DNA from 4 places in the Methylobacterium sp. M6A4_1b genome. Region 1 is predicted to be linked to each of the others. Evidence: predicted binding sites of a transcription regulator. Region 1 holds the regulator's gene; each other region holds the start of a gene.
The links. Region 1 encodes PhoB, which activates phosphate uptake and scavenging genes when phosphate is short. Its sites were predicted from a motif close to TGTCATNNANCTGTCAT; they were not measured.
Positions count from the first base shown of each region.

Region 2: a site for PhoB is predicted at 1,796-1,812, ahead of ACLBWX_RS11835 (inorganic phosphate transporter). Genes of this name have one in related genera too.
Region 3: a site for PhoB is predicted at 2,123-2,139, ahead of ppk2 (polyphosphate kinase 2). Genes of this name have one in related genera too.
Region 4: a site for PhoB is predicted at 1,506-1,522, ahead of ACLBWX_RS19420 (DUF1045 domain-containing protein). Genes of this name have one in related genera too.

Region 1 is NZ_JBKEZQ010000001.1:284,177-287,576, forward strand. Features, by position in the region: gene ACLBWX_RS01390 (matrixin family metalloprotease) at 1-695, shown strand, start outside; gene phoB (phosphate regulon transcriptional regulator PhoB) at 779-1,483, opposite strand; gene phoU (phosphate signaling complex protein PhoU) at 1,513-2,238, opposite strand; gene pstB (phosphate ABC transporter ATP-binding protein PstB) at 2,340-3,158, opposite strand; gene pstA (phosphate ABC transporter permease PstA) at 3,210-3,400, opposite strand, start outside.
Region 2 is NZ_JBKEZQ010000009.1:173,685-177,084, forward strand. Features, by position in the region: gene ACLBWX_RS11835 (inorganic phosphate transporter) at 1-1,537, opposite strand, end outside; gene ACLBWX_RS11840 (GcrA family cell cycle regulator) at 1,996-2,229, shown strand; gene ACLBWX_RS11845 (hypothetical protein) at 2,309-2,902, opposite strand; gene ACLBWX_RS11850 (superoxide dismutase family protein) at 3,226-3,400, shown strand, end outside.
Region 3 is NZ_JBKEZQ010000010.1:37,070-40,469, forward strand. Features, by position in the region: gene minC (septum site-determining protein MinC) at 1-272, shown strand, start outside; gene ACLBWX_RS12000 (enoyl-CoA hydratase/isomerase family protein) at 276-1,070, opposite strand; gene ppk2 (polyphosphate kinase 2) at 1,166-2,083, opposite strand; gene ACLBWX_RS12010 (TFIIS helical bundle-like domain containing protein) at 2,278-2,406, shown strand; gene ACLBWX_RS12015 (ABC-F family ATP-binding cassette domain-containing protein) at 2,447-3,400, opposite strand, start outside.
Region 4 is NZ_JBKEZQ010000027.1:8,705-12,104, reverse strand. Features, by position in the region: gene ACLBWX_RS19425 (DapH/DapD/GlmU-related protein) at 85-714, opposite strand; gene ACLBWX_RS19420 (DUF1045 domain-containing protein) at 732-1,397, opposite strand; gene ACLBWX_RS19415 (DUF3108 domain-containing protein) at 1,560-2,450, shown strand; gene ACLBWX_RS19410 (low affinity iron permease family protein) at 2,523-2,993, shown strand; gene ACLBWX_RS19405 (YgaP family membrane protein) at 3,160-3,378, shown strand.

The DNA of each region.
Region 1 (3,400 bases):
ACGTCGACCTCGCCGTCGTCGCCCTGCACGAGATCGGCCACGCCCTCGGGCTCGACCATTACAACGCCAAGCCCGAGGTGATGAACGCGATCCTCAATCCGGCCGTCACCGCCCTGGGCGCCGGCGACGTCGCGGGGATCCAGGCCCTCTACGGCGCCCCGAGCGCCCCGGCGGCGGTCGCGGCGATTCCGGCGGCCCCCGTCACCGCCCCCCCGGTCACCAGCGCCGTCACGGCGGTGTACCGGTTCTACGACACGCATACGGGCGATCATTTCTACACGACGAGCACGGCGGAGAAGCTGCAGATCCAGCAGACGCTGCCGTGGTTCACCTACGAGGGCACCCCCTGGGCGACTCCGGCCGAGGGCGCCGACACCGTCGACGTGTTCCGGTTCTTCGATACGGTCTCGAACGCCCACTTCTTCACGACGAGCGTCGCCGAGCGCGACCAGGTCCTGAAGACCGCGCCGAGCTACAAGTACGAGGGCGTGGCCTTCGAGGCCTACGCGGATGCGAGCGCCGCGGGCGGCCTGACCCTGGAGCGCTTCTACAACACCCAGACCGGCCAGCATCACTTCGCCGGCAGCGCCGAGGAGGCCAACGGCATCAACCACGGCGCCGCCGGCCCGAACTGGGTCGACGAGGGCAAGGGCTTCACCGTCCACCTGCCCACCGACGCCATGCTGTTCGCCTGAGGGCGAACCCGGGCGCCGACCGGCCTCGCGCCGTTCGGGGCCGGCGATCCGGCTCCGCTGCTCGCTTCGGTCACTCGGCCCAGCTACTCGGCTTCCGCCTCGAACATCTCGTCGAAGGAATAGCCCGAGCCGCGCACGGTGCGGATCGGGTCGCTCTGGCGCGGGCGGTTGAGGGCCTTGCGCAGGCGGCCGACATGGACGTCGACCGTGCGCTCGTCGATGTAGACGTCGTGCCCCCAGACGCCGTCGAGGAGCTGCTCGCGGGAGAACACGCGGCCGGGGCTCTGCATCAGGAATTCGAGGAGCTTGAACTCCGTCGGCCCGAGATGGATCTCGCGGCCCTCCCGGCGGATGCGGTGGCTGACCCGGTCGAGCTCGATGTCGCCGGCCACCAGCAGGTTGGCCACGTGGGCGGGCTTGGCCCGGCGCAGCAGGGCACGGACCCGGGCGAGGAGCTCGGGCACCGAGAACGGCTTCACGATGTAGTCGTCCGCCCCCGTGCCGAGGCCGCGGATGCGGTCGCCCTCCTCGCCGCGGGCGGTGAGCATGATCACCGGCAGCCGCTCGGTCTCGCGCCGGGCGCGGATGCGGCGGCAGAGCTCGATGCCCGACAGGGCCGGCAGCATCCAGTCGAGGAGGACGAGGTCGGGGACCTGCTCCTGCAGGCGCAGGTCCGCCTCGTCGCCGCGCGCGGCCGAGTCGACGATGAACCCCTCGGCCTCGAGGTTGTAGCGGAGGAGGAGGGTCAGGGCCTCCTCGTCCTCGACGATCAGGATACGCGTACTCATCGTGCGCTTTCGATCAGACCGGCACGGATTCAGGCCGCGCCGGGCACGTCCACGGTGGCGTAGTTGGAGGCGTCGTTCTTCGGGCGCTCCCGCTCGGCCAGCAGGTTCTCGCCGGTGACGAGGTAGTGGATCGTCTCGGCGATGTTGGTGGTGTGGTCGCCGATGCGCTCGATGTTCTTGGCCACGAACAGGAGGTGCGTGCAGAACGAGATGTTGCGCGGATCCTCCATCATGTAGGTCAGGAGTTCGCGGAACAGCGAGTTGTAGAGCGCGTCGATGGCGTCGTCGCGCTCCCACACGTCCAGCGCCGCCTTGATGTCCCGGCTGGCATAGGCGTCGAGGACGTCCTTGAGCTGCTCCTGCACCAGGTCGCTCATGTGCTGGACGCCGATGACGATCTTCTGCGGCTGGATCTGGTCGGCGATCGCGACCACGCGCTTGGCGACGTTCTTGGCCAGATCCCCGATGCGCTCGAGATCGTTCGACACGCGGATCGCCGTCACGGTCTCGCGCAGGTCGATCGCCAGGGGCTGGCGCCGGGCGATGAGCAGGATCGCCCGCTCCTCGATCTCGCGCTGGAGGGTGTCGAGGCGGGTATCGGCGGAGATCACCGCCTGGGCCAGGGGCGAATCCCGGCGCACCAGGGCCTCGCCGGCCTCGGTCATCATCTTCTCGGCGATGCCGCCCATCTCGGAGATCGAGCGGCGCAGATCTTCGAGGTCCGTGTCGTAGGATTTGACGATGTGGTCGGGCATGGGTGTGCTCCTCGATCGGGCCGCCTGCACGGTGCCCGCCCTGATGGTGTCTGGCGCGGGCCGCGACCGGCCCGCACGGGTCGGTTCCGGCCTGCCGAGGATCAGCCGAAGCGGCCGGTGATGTAATCCTGCGTCTGGCGCTTCTCCGGATTCATGAAGATGCGCGTCGTCGGGCCGAATTCCACCAGTTCACCGAGGTACATGAACGCGGTGAACTGCGAGATGCGCGCCGCCTGCTGCATGTTGTGCGTGACGATGACGATGGTGAATTCCGAGCGCAGCTGCTCGATCAGCTCCTCGATGCGGCCGGTGGAGATCGGGTCGAGGGCCGAGGTCGGCTCGTCGAACAGGATCACCTCGGGACGCTGGGCCACCGTGCGGGCGATGCAGAGGCGCTGCTGCTGGCCGCCCGAGAGGCCCATGCCGGACTGCTTGAGCTTGTCCTTCACCTCGTCCCAGAGGGCGGCCTTGCGCAGGGATTCCTCGACGCGCACGTCGAGGTCGGCCTTGGGCAGCTTCTCGTAGAGGCGCAGGCCGAAGGCGACGTTGTCGTAGATCGACATCGGGAACGGGGTCGGCTTCTGGAACACCATGCCGATGCGCGAGCGCAGCTCGTTGAGGTCGACCTTGGAGTCGAGGACGTTCTGGCCGTCGAGGAGGATCTCGCCCTCCGCGCGCTGCTCCGGATACAGGCTGTAGATCCGGTTGAAGGTGCGCAGCAGGGTCGACTTCCCGCAGCCCGAGGGGCCGATCAGCGCCGTGACCTGGCGGTCGTGGAAGTTGAGGTTGACCGACTTCAGGCCATGGAAGCTGCCATAGTAGAAGTTCAGGTCCTTCACGGCGATGCGGATCGGTGAGGACTCGTCGGCCTTGTGGCGTCCGGTGAGCTGCGCGGACGTGATCCCGGGAGCGGCGTTCATCGGTTCAAGATCCTGTCGGTCGGAATGCGGGGAGGTGCGGCGCGCCGGAGATCAGCGCGAGCGCTCGGACTTGATGACGAAGCGGGCCACGATCGAGAGGGCGAGGATCGTGACGGTGATGAGGAGGGCGCCGGCCCAGGCGAGCTGCTGCCAGTTCGGGTAGGGCGAGAGCGCGAACTGGTAGATCATCACCGGAAGGTTCGGGATGCCGCCCATCAGGTCGGAGCGGAACCAGCTGTTGT
Region 2 (3,400 bases), on a different contig from region 1:
GGCCCGAGCCGTTGGCCGCCATGGTGCCGGCGACGCCGCTCGACAGGATGTGGGTGGTGGAGACGGGCAGGCCGTAGAGTTCGGCGAGGCCGATCGTGCCGGCGGCCACCATCTCGGCAGAGGCGCCCTGGGCGTAGGTGAGGTGGGTCTTGCCGATGCGCTCGCCCACCGTGACGACGATGCGCTTCCAGCCGACCATGGTGCCGAGGCCGAGCGCCAGGGCGACGCAGACCTTCACCCAGGTCGGGATGTAGCGGGTGCCGTCGTTGAGCAGGCCCTCGTAGGCCTTGAGGGTCTTGCCCTCCGCCTCGGGGAAGCCGGCGCCGGCGCCGGGCAGCAGCCGCACCGCGTCGGCGGCGAGGTACATGTCGTTGCGCAGGTTCGGGGTCGCGGCGGCCGGCACCTGGCGGATCGCGCCGTGGCGCTGGACCGAGGCGGCGATGTCGTCGGCGAGGGCGGCGAGCGCCGCGTAGACGGCGGGGGTGTTCAGCGCCTTGGTGCGCAGGGCCTCGCCGACCTGGCCGCGGGCGGCCGCCGCGTCGGGGCGCGCCGCGGTTCCAGCCCGGGCCGCGAACACCGCGCTGGCGTCCTTCGACTGCTGCACGAAGACCGGGGTCATGTCGTCCGACATGGTGCGGTTGAGGGCATAGGCGGTGGGGGCCGCGCCGATCAGGATCAGCATGATTAGGCCCATGCCCTTCTGGCCGTCGTTGCCGCCATGGAAGAACGACACCAGGGTGCAGGTGAGGATGAGCAGGCCGCGGATCCAGAGCGGAGGCGGGGCCTCGCCCTGGGGCGCCTCGTAGAGGTCGCGTCGCTTGACCACCGCCTTCATGGCCAGGAGCAGCAGGGCCGCCAGGACGAAGCCGAGGACGGGCGAGAACAGCAGCCCCTCCAGCACCTTCACGGCCTGCCCCCACTCGACGCCGGAGGTGCCCTGGCCCTCGGGCGCCATCAGCTGGTTGGCGAGGCCGACGCCGATCACGGAGCCGATCAGCGCATGGGAGGAGGAGTTCGGCAGGCCGAGCGCCCAGGTGCCGAGATTCCACAGGATCGCGGCGATCAGGAGCGAGAAGATCATCGCGTAGCCGGCGGACGAGCCGACCTGCAGGATCAGCTCCACCGGCAGGAGGGTAACGATGGCGTAGGCCACCGCGCCCGAGGACAGCATGACCCCGAGGAAGTTGAAGGCGCCGGACCAGACCACCGCCACCACCGGCGGCATCGCGTGGGTGTAGATCACCGTCGCCACCGCGTTGGCGGTGTCGTGGAAGCCGTTCACGAACTCGAAGGCCAGGGCGATGAGGAGCGCAAGGGCGAGGAGCGCCAGGGCCCCGGTCGCCAGCGGCGTCTCGCCCACCGCGTTCATGTCGTGGATCAGGCTGTAGCCGGCATAGGCGAGCCCGCCGGCGAGGACGAGGGCGAAGGCGACGAGGCCCGAGACGTGGATGCCGCCGTCGAGGTTCGGGCCGGGGCGGCGCCCCGACCCCGTCTGCGGCGGCGCGGAGCGAAGTCCGGGGGCGATCGCGTCGGCCATGAGTCGGGTCCCTCGGCAGGGCGATCACGCAGGCGGGATGATCCCGCCGCGACGCCCCGCACGCTCCGCCCCTATGACGATCCTGTCACAGGACGATGACAGCGACCCAAACAATGCACGGGAGCAGGGATGAAACCCGATGCTGGTTCGTGCGCGGACCCAAACCCGTGTTCGGCGCCTTGAGCAAGGTCCGCGAAAGCTGTGCGCTGCAACACACGCATGCGTCGGCACTTGTTTGCTGGAGGGCAAACCCCAGATATAACAGCATCATGACGCTGTCGCGTCCGGTTCGGCCGCGCTTTCGGCCCGCTGAGGGTCGGCGAATCTTCCCAATCATGTCCGCGGGCCGCCCGCTGAATCCATGCAGGGGAGAGGTCCTCCCGAAGGCGACACGCTCCCGATCCGCCACAATCCGCCGGGCCCCGCCCGCGAGAGACAGTCCGCGAGTCATCTGATCCATGAACCAGCTTGTCCGCATGTCACAGGTCGGCGAGGCCGATGCCATCGCCGAGCCCTCCGCCGAGCTGCGGGTGCCGTTCGCGCAGTCCGGTGCCTTCGTGTGCAAGTTCATCATCGGCGAGCCAAACGACCGCGCCGTCTGCTGCGGCGCCCCGGCGCCGGACGGCAAGAGCTGGTGCGCCTTCCACCGCCGCGTCGTGTTCGAGCCCGCCCGGCCCGGCCGCCTGCGCTGATCCGCAGGCTCGGCCTCGATCTGCCCCGAACCCCGCCGGCATCCCCGGCGGGGTTTTCGTTTGCGCCGCCGGCCGAATCCTAGTCGTCGCTCTCCTCCTCGTAGGGGCGGTAGGTGCGCAGGCGCCGGCCGTCGGGAAACTCGATGCTGCGGGACCGGACCACGAGGTAGCCGGCCTCCTGGGCCTGCCGGATCCGGCGCGCCCGGTCGTCCTCGTACACGAACGTTCCCGTCGGTGCCGGAGCCGCCCCGTAGCTGTAACGAATCACCGGCGGCCGCGCGGCGTAGGCGGCGGGCCGCCGGGCGAGGCGGCGCACGGCACGGTCCGGGGCGGCTGGCGTGCGCGCCACCGCGCGGATGGCTGGGTGACGCGGCGCGGAGGCCGTCCGCTGCGTGACCCGCACGCGCGCTTCGGTATTCCGGCGTACGCTCTTGGGCGCCCGGGCCGCCGCCTGCGTCGGGCGCTTGACCTCGGCGGGAGTCGCGGGCGCGGCGGCGCGGCCCGGGGCCTCGGCCGCCGGCGCGGGCTTGACCTCGGCGGCGCCGCGAGCCGGCGGATCGGTCCAGGTCCGGCCGGATGCCGAGGATTGCGGCGTCTCCGACAGGGCCAGGGTGGGCAGGAGGCCGATCACGAGAGCAAAGTACCCGAGACGGCGAGGGACGACGAACGTCATGAAAACCTCCCAACGAGCCTTACGCTGCAATCACTGATGACACCGCGCCAAGTTCTAGAGCCCGTCCACCGGCAGAGACTTGGTGAATCAGGCTCCGATACCGACCTCGTCGCAGGAAACTTAGCGAAACCTTAAGACCCCGTCCACGCATCCGGAACGTCTTCGTGCCGGAGAACACAGGTGCTCGCAACGGTCACGGCATCTGGCCTCGCCGTCCGCGGCATGGGAAAGGTCGCGCATCCCCGGCATTGCCGTGGATCGCCCCGGGACCATCTTCGTTGACGCTCCACTGGCGTACCCGGCGTGGAGAGGAGAGCCATTTCATGAGACGACTTCCGTCGGTCCTCGCCCTCGCGGCGAGCACGGCCTTCGCCGCCCAGACTGCCCTCGCGCAGCCCGCCCCGGCCGCGCCCGCGGAGGCAGCGCCCCCCGCGGCACCGCAGACCTTCGAGAGCCCGATCCAGAACGGGAAGGGCGAGCCCATCGGCAAGATCGTGA
Region 3 (3,400 bases), on a different contig from region 1:
AGGGCGACATCATCGTGATGGGCTCTGTGGCCTCCGGGGCCGAGGTGATCGCGGGGGGCTCGCTCCACGTCTACGGCGCCCTGCGCGGCCGCGCGATCGCGGGAGCGGCGGGCAATCCGGAGGCGCGCATCACCTGCCGCCGGTTCGAGCCCGAACTCATCGCCATCGACGGGCTCTACCGCACCGCCGACGATCTCGGTCCGGTCCAGCGCGGCTTGCCGGCGCAGGTTCGGCTCGAGGGCGACGCGATCAAGGTAGCGGCGTTGGAATAGGTCCTACCGGCCCGTCCAGTTGGGCGGGCGCTTGGCGAGGAACGCCTCCATGCCCTCGCGAAAATCGGCGCTGGTGTAGCAAAGGCGGATGAGGTCGTCGCCGGGACGCTCGTCGCCCGCCGCGTCCTCGCCCTGGAGGCGGCGCAGGCCCTCCTTGGTCGCCCGCAGGGTGAGCGGCGCGTGACCGGCGACCAGGGTCGCGAGTTCCGTGGCACGGAAGGCCAGCGCCTCCGCGTCGGCCACCACCTCGCCGACGAGGCCGATGGCCAGGGCCTCCTCGGCCCCGACGAGGCGGGCGGTGAAGATCATGTCCTTGACCCGTGCCTGGCCGATCAGGCCCGAGAGGCGGCGCAGGTTGCCGAGGGAAAGACAGTTGCCTAGGGTCCGGGCGATCGGAAATCCGAGCTTGGCGTCGCGCGTTGCGATCCGCAGGTCGCAGGCGGCGGCAATGGCCGCGCCTCCGCCCGTACAGGCACCGGCGATCGCCGCGATGGTCGGCACCCGCAGGCGCTCCAGCGCGCCCATCACCCGGTCCATGAAGCGCTCGTAGTCGATCGCGTCCTGAGCGCTCGCGAAGCTCCGGAACTGAGCGATGTCGGTGCCCGCCGCGAAGGCCTTGGTCCCCGCTCCCGCGATGATGAGGGCCTTGATGTTCTCGTCCGCCTCGATGCGCGCGCAGGCATCGATCAGGCCCTGATACATGCCGAAGGTGAGCGCGTTGCGCGCCTGCGGCCGGTTGAGGGTGAGGCGGGCGATGCTGCCCTCGGCCGTGAACAGGAGCTCGTCAGTCTGGGTCATGCAAGGTCCCTGGGCGCGAGGCGCGGAAGCGTACCCCACCCTCTCGCCCATCGGGGGCCGCCGGAGCAAGCGGCCGGCGTACGCCCTTCCCGAAATCAGAACACCGAGGGAACGAACATCTCGGGCGGTACCGGGTGGCGGGTATAGTCCTCGTGGCGCTCGCGGTCCGGCAGGTGCACCGGCGGATGCTCGACGTCGCCGTAAGGAATCTGCGTCAGGAGGTGGCTGATGCAATTGAGGCGGGCGCGCTTCTTGTCCACGGCCTCGACCACCCACCAGGGCGCCTCCGGGATGTGGGTCCGGGCGAGCATGTCCTCCTTGGCCTTGGTGTAGTCCTCCCACCGGCGGCGGGACTGCACGTCCATCGGCGAGAGCTTCCACTGCTTCAGGGGATCGTGGATGCGCATGTTGAAGCGGAATTCCTGCTCCTCGTCGGTGATGGAGAACCAGTACTTCAACACGATGATCCCGGAGCGGGTCAGCATGCGCTCGAACTCGGGCACCGAGCGGAAGAACTCCTCGACCTCGTCGGGCGAACAGAAGCCCATCACCCGCTCGACGCCGGCGCGGTTGTACCATGAGCGGTCGAAGAGCACGATCTCGCCGCCGGCCGGCAGGTGGGTGACGTAGCGCTGGAAGTACCATTGCGTGCGCTCGCGCTCGCTGGGCGCCGGCAGCGCCGCGACCCGGCAGACGCGCGGGTTGAGCCGCTGGGTGATGCGCTTGATCACGCCGCCCTTGCCGGCGGAGTCGCGGCCTTCGAAGATCACCACGACGCGCAGCTTGTGGGCCTGAACCCAGTCCTGGAGGCGCACCAGTTCGTGCTGCAGGCGGAACAGCTCACGAAAATAGACCTTGCGGTCGAGACCGGGCGGACGGGCGGGCTGACCGAGTTCGTCGGCGAGGCGCTCCAGGCGCTCGTCCTCCATCTCGAGTTCGAGTTCCTCGTCGAAGTCGTCGGCGACTTCCCGGCGGATCGCCTCGACCTCCGCTGCCCGCTGCGCGCTGTCCATGTGGAAGCCCCGTCCCTGCCGAAATACCGCCCGGCTTAGATCACGGATTCATGACAGGCTTGATACGGCACCGCACACAGGGCGTCGGGCGAGGGAACGGGGACGGACCCCTGCGGGTTGAAGGACAAGCTGCGCCATTTCGCGGGCCGCGAGCCCGGCTCGCCCGGCGCCCCACACACCCAGAGGGTCCACCCATGAGCCTGATCGGACGCATCGTCACCAAGCTCCTCGGCAACGAGGACCGTCCCGTGGTCCGCGACGACCGCAACTACGATTCCGGCACGCCGCTCGGTCGCCTCGTGACCAAGATCCTGCGCAGGTAAGGCAAGATTCTGCGTTAGTAAGTCCTGCCGGCTGGGCGGCTCAGGCCGCCCGGCGCTTCTGTTTCTTCTCGCGTCCCTGTCCGGGCGCACGCTGGCCGGCACGGGTCCGGTCGAGCACGAATCTCGCGTAGTCGTCCATGTCCCCGGCGAAGGGCTTGACCGTGTTGTCGGCGGCCAGCCACAGGCGATCCGCCACCAACTCCATCAGCGAGCGGTCGTGGGTTATAAGGATCACCGCCCCGCCGTAATCGTTCAGCGCGTCGAGGAGCGCCCGCCGGCTGTCGATGTCGAGGTGGTTGGTCGGCTCGTCGAGGATCAGCAGGTGCGGCGCCTGCATCGCAACGAGGTTGAGGAGCAGCCGCGCCCGCTCGCCGCCCGAGAGCGCGTCCACCGTCGTCTCTTGCTTGTCGAAGGACAGCCCGAAGCTCGCGAGCTTGGCGCGCCGGGCCGATTCGCTGTCGTCGGGCCGCTCGCGCCGGATGATCGCCAGCGGCGTGTCCTTGGGATCGAGGGCCTCGATCTGATGCTGGTGGAACCAGCCCACCTGCACCCGGCCTTCCCGCACCATCCGACCGTCGCGTACCTGAAGCGCGCCCGCCGCCATCTTGGCGAAGGTCGACTTGCCCGCGCCGTTGACGCCCAGCAATCCGATGCGGTCGTCGACGTCGAGAGTCAGGTTGAGGTCGCGCAGCACCGGCGCGTCGTCGCCATACGCGATGGTGGCATCGGTGAGGTGCATCAGGGGCGGGGCGAGCGGGCGCTTCGGCGAAGGCAGGTGGAACGGGGCCACGTGCTCCTCGATGGTCGTGGCGATCGGCTCCAGCTTGGCGAGGCGCTTGACGCGGGACTGGGCCTGTGCGGCCTTCGAGGCCTTGGCCTTGAACCGGTCGATGAAGCTCTGCAGATGCGCCCGCTCGGCCTCCTGCTTCTGCTTGGTCGAGGCTTGCAGACGGGCCTTCTCGGCCCGGCGCTTCTCGAAATCGTCGTAGCCGCC
Region 4 (3,400 bases), on a different contig from region 1:
TCTCCGGCGGTTCAGGTCGAACGCCGGTAGACCCGCCCCACGCGACAGCAGAATGACTATTCTCCGGCTAACCAATAGCCGGCACTATTGTGCTTCGCCCTCGTGGCGCTCCAGGAATGCTTCGATCGACAGGGCGCGGAAGTCCGGCAGCGCCCGGCCCAGGCGCGCATGGTCCCAGTCCCACCAGGCCAGCGCCTGCAGGCGCTCGGCGATCGCCTCCGGGAACCGGCGGCGCACCACGCGGCCGGGATTGCCGACCACGATGGTGTAGGGCGCCACGTCCCGGGTCAGGATCGTGCCCGCGCCGACCACCGCCCCGGTGCCGATGCTGCGCCCGGGCAGGACCACCGCGCCGTGCCCGATCCAGACGTCGTGGCCGATGCGCACGGGCAGGGCCCGGCGCCGAGCGAAGAAGGCCGCCTCGTCCGCCTCGCCCGGCCAGTAGGCGCTGGCCCGGTAGGTGAAGTGGGATTGCGAGGCCCGCTCCATCGGGTGGTTGCCGGGATTGATCCGCACATGCGCGGCGATGGAGCAGAACTTGCCGATGGTCGTGTAGTTCGCCTGCCCGTCCTCGACGATGTAGGAATAGTCGTCGAGGCTCGTCTCGCTGAGGCGCGTGCGCGCGCCGACCTCGGTGTAGCGGCCGAGGCGGCAATCCGTGAGCCGGGCCGTGGGATGGACGGCCGGTTCGAGGCCGAGGCGATCGGAGACCATCGCGCGATCCAGTCCAGTCAGGCGGAGAAGGGGAGGCGGCGCAGGAGGCGGAACGGCGCCGCGCCCTCCTGGACGACCACGCTCAGCGCGTCGATCGCGAGGTCGGGCAGCCCCGCGGCAGCCTCGGCCAGCAGGGGCAGGGCCGTCGCCCGATCCTCCCGCCCGAGGGGTCCGGTGAGCGTCATGTGAAAGCGGAAGGCCTCGAAGACGTGCGGATAGCCCCAGCGCTCCAGCAGCGCCCGGCCGCGGGGGTCCAGGCGCTCGGGGCGGCGGCGGGCGCGCTCGGCCTCGGTGAGGGGCGCCCGCAGGGGATCGAGGGCCGCGACGCACTCGGCGGCGAGCAGCCCGAGGGCGGGCGGGGGTGCGGCCGGCACCAGGGCGGCGAAGGCCCCGAGGGCGGCCACCCGCAGGGGGCCGACGGGCAGCGGGCTCCGGTGCGCCGCCAGGGCCTCGGCCGCCGCGAGGAGGTCGGCCTCGGTCGCGCCCGGGGCGAGGCGCATCGGCGCCTTCAGGGTGGCGTGGAAGCCGTAGAGCCGCGGCTCGGCGGTGTGGGCGGCCAGGATCGCCCGGAGCGCCTCCGGGCCGGGGGCCGGGCCGGGGCCGAGAATCGCGTCGCCGAAGGCGGCCAGCGCCGAGCCGGGGGCGGGCGTGACGTAGAGGGCGTATCGGGCGGGTCGGTCCAACGGGGTCGTGTCCTGGCTGCACGCAGAATCTCGGCGGCACGCCGAATCCTGGCGGCACGCCGAATCCTGGCGGCACGCGAGGTGCCGAAGCGCGCATACTATCCGCGCCCGACGGCGATATGACAGGGTGGGCGCCGCACGCGGCGCGATGAGGCGATCCCGGTGTCCGCTCGCAGGCACAGATACTCCCCGGCCTCGCACGCCCTGTCCCTGTCGGCCGCCATGCTCGTGGCCGGCGGGACCGGCGCGACGGCCATGGGCGAGGCCACCGCGCGCCGCTTCACGGCGGCCTACGGTCTCAGCTTCCTGAACCTGCCGGCGGGCGAGGCCAGCCTCGCCGTCGAGCGGGCGGGCGAGCGCTACGCCCTCGAACTCGATGCGGGCCTGCGCGGCCTCGCCGGCTTCTTCTTCGACGGGGCCGGCAAGGCCACGGTCGCCGGTTCGGCGACCCGCGCCGGCGCGGTGACCGCCACCTTCCGGATCGACAGCCGCTACGGCGGCAAGCCGATCGCGGTGGCGCTCGACCTCGCCGGCGGGCGCGTGCGCAGCGCCAGCGTCGAGCCGCCTCCGACCCCACGCGCGGACCGGGTCCCGGTGGCGCCGGAGGACAAGGTCGGCGTGGTCGACCCCCTGACCATGCTGACGCTCCCTCTCGGAGCCGCCCCCCTGGATCCGGGCCTGTGCGACCGGCGCATCCCGGTCTTCGACGGAGCGAGCCGGGCCGACCTCGTCCTGTCGCGCGGCAGCCTCGTGACGGTGACGGAGGGCGCCTATCGCGGCCCCGCCCTCGACTGCCGGGTGCGCTGGGTGCCGATCTCCGGACACCGTTCCGGCGGGAGCAACGTCCGCCGGATGGCCGCCAACGACGACATGCGGGTGCGCTTCGCCCCGATCCTCGACGGGACGCTGCTGCTGCCGCTGTCGATCACGGTCGCCACCGGATGGGGCACGGTGCGGATCGAGGCGACGCGCTGGGGCGGGGCGGCGCCGGCCGGCCTGGAGGCTCCGGCGGCGAAGCCCGGCGTGACCGTGCGCCTGCCCAACGCCCGCTAGCCGCGGCAACGGTTTCCCGCCGTCGCGGGTTCTCCCTCCGGTCAGCGCGGCCATCGTGATCGAGGAGGTCGCATGCGCGTCGGAAGCCCGAAATCGGCCCAGCTCTTCACCGCCTTCGCCTCGAAGGTGGCGCGCGCCGCCGGGCGCCCGGCGACCTTCGCGGTCAGCATCGCGCTGATCCTGGTCTGGGCGGTGACGGGGCCGCTGTTCGGCTTCTCCGACACCTGGCAGCTCATCATCAACACCGGCACCACCATCGTGACGTTCCTGATGGTGTTCCTGATCCAGAACACCCAGAACCGCGACGGCGCGGCGATCCAGGCCAAGCTCGACGAGCTGATCCGGGCCAGCGCCGCGCAGAACCGCTACATCGGCATCGAGAGCCTGACCGAGGAGGAGCTCGACGCCCTGCGGGCGCGCTGTGCGAAGCGGGCGCCCCTGGACGACCTCGAGGCGGCCGCCTGCGCGGCCGAGGCGGAGGCCCACCGCAAGGCCGAGGCCGCCGCCGCGCGGGCCGGCGGCCTGACCGCCTATCCGCGCTGATCCGGTTCCCGGAGCGGAGGCGAAGCGGCGCAAGACACTCGATAACGGAAACGCCGCGCAGCGAAGGTCCCCTGCAGCGAAGGCGCCGTGCCGCGCCGCACCCTGGCGGTGGAACGCCCGATCCTCCGCCGCGTTCGCCCCGCGACGCAGCACAGGAGACGCCAGCATGGCCAACGCGATGATCCACGACATCTTCAGCGGCACCCCGAACCTCACCACCACGGAGCGCGCCGTCTCGGTGGTGCTCGGCCTCGGCATCGCCGCGGCCGCCGCCCAGCCGCGCCCGAACAAGTGGCTCAGCCTCGCGGCCCTCGTGGTCGGCGCCGGCCTCGCCATCCGCGGCGCCACCGGCCACTGCGCCGTCAAGGCCGTGACGGAGGCCTGAACCGGCCCCGCGCCCGGTGCCA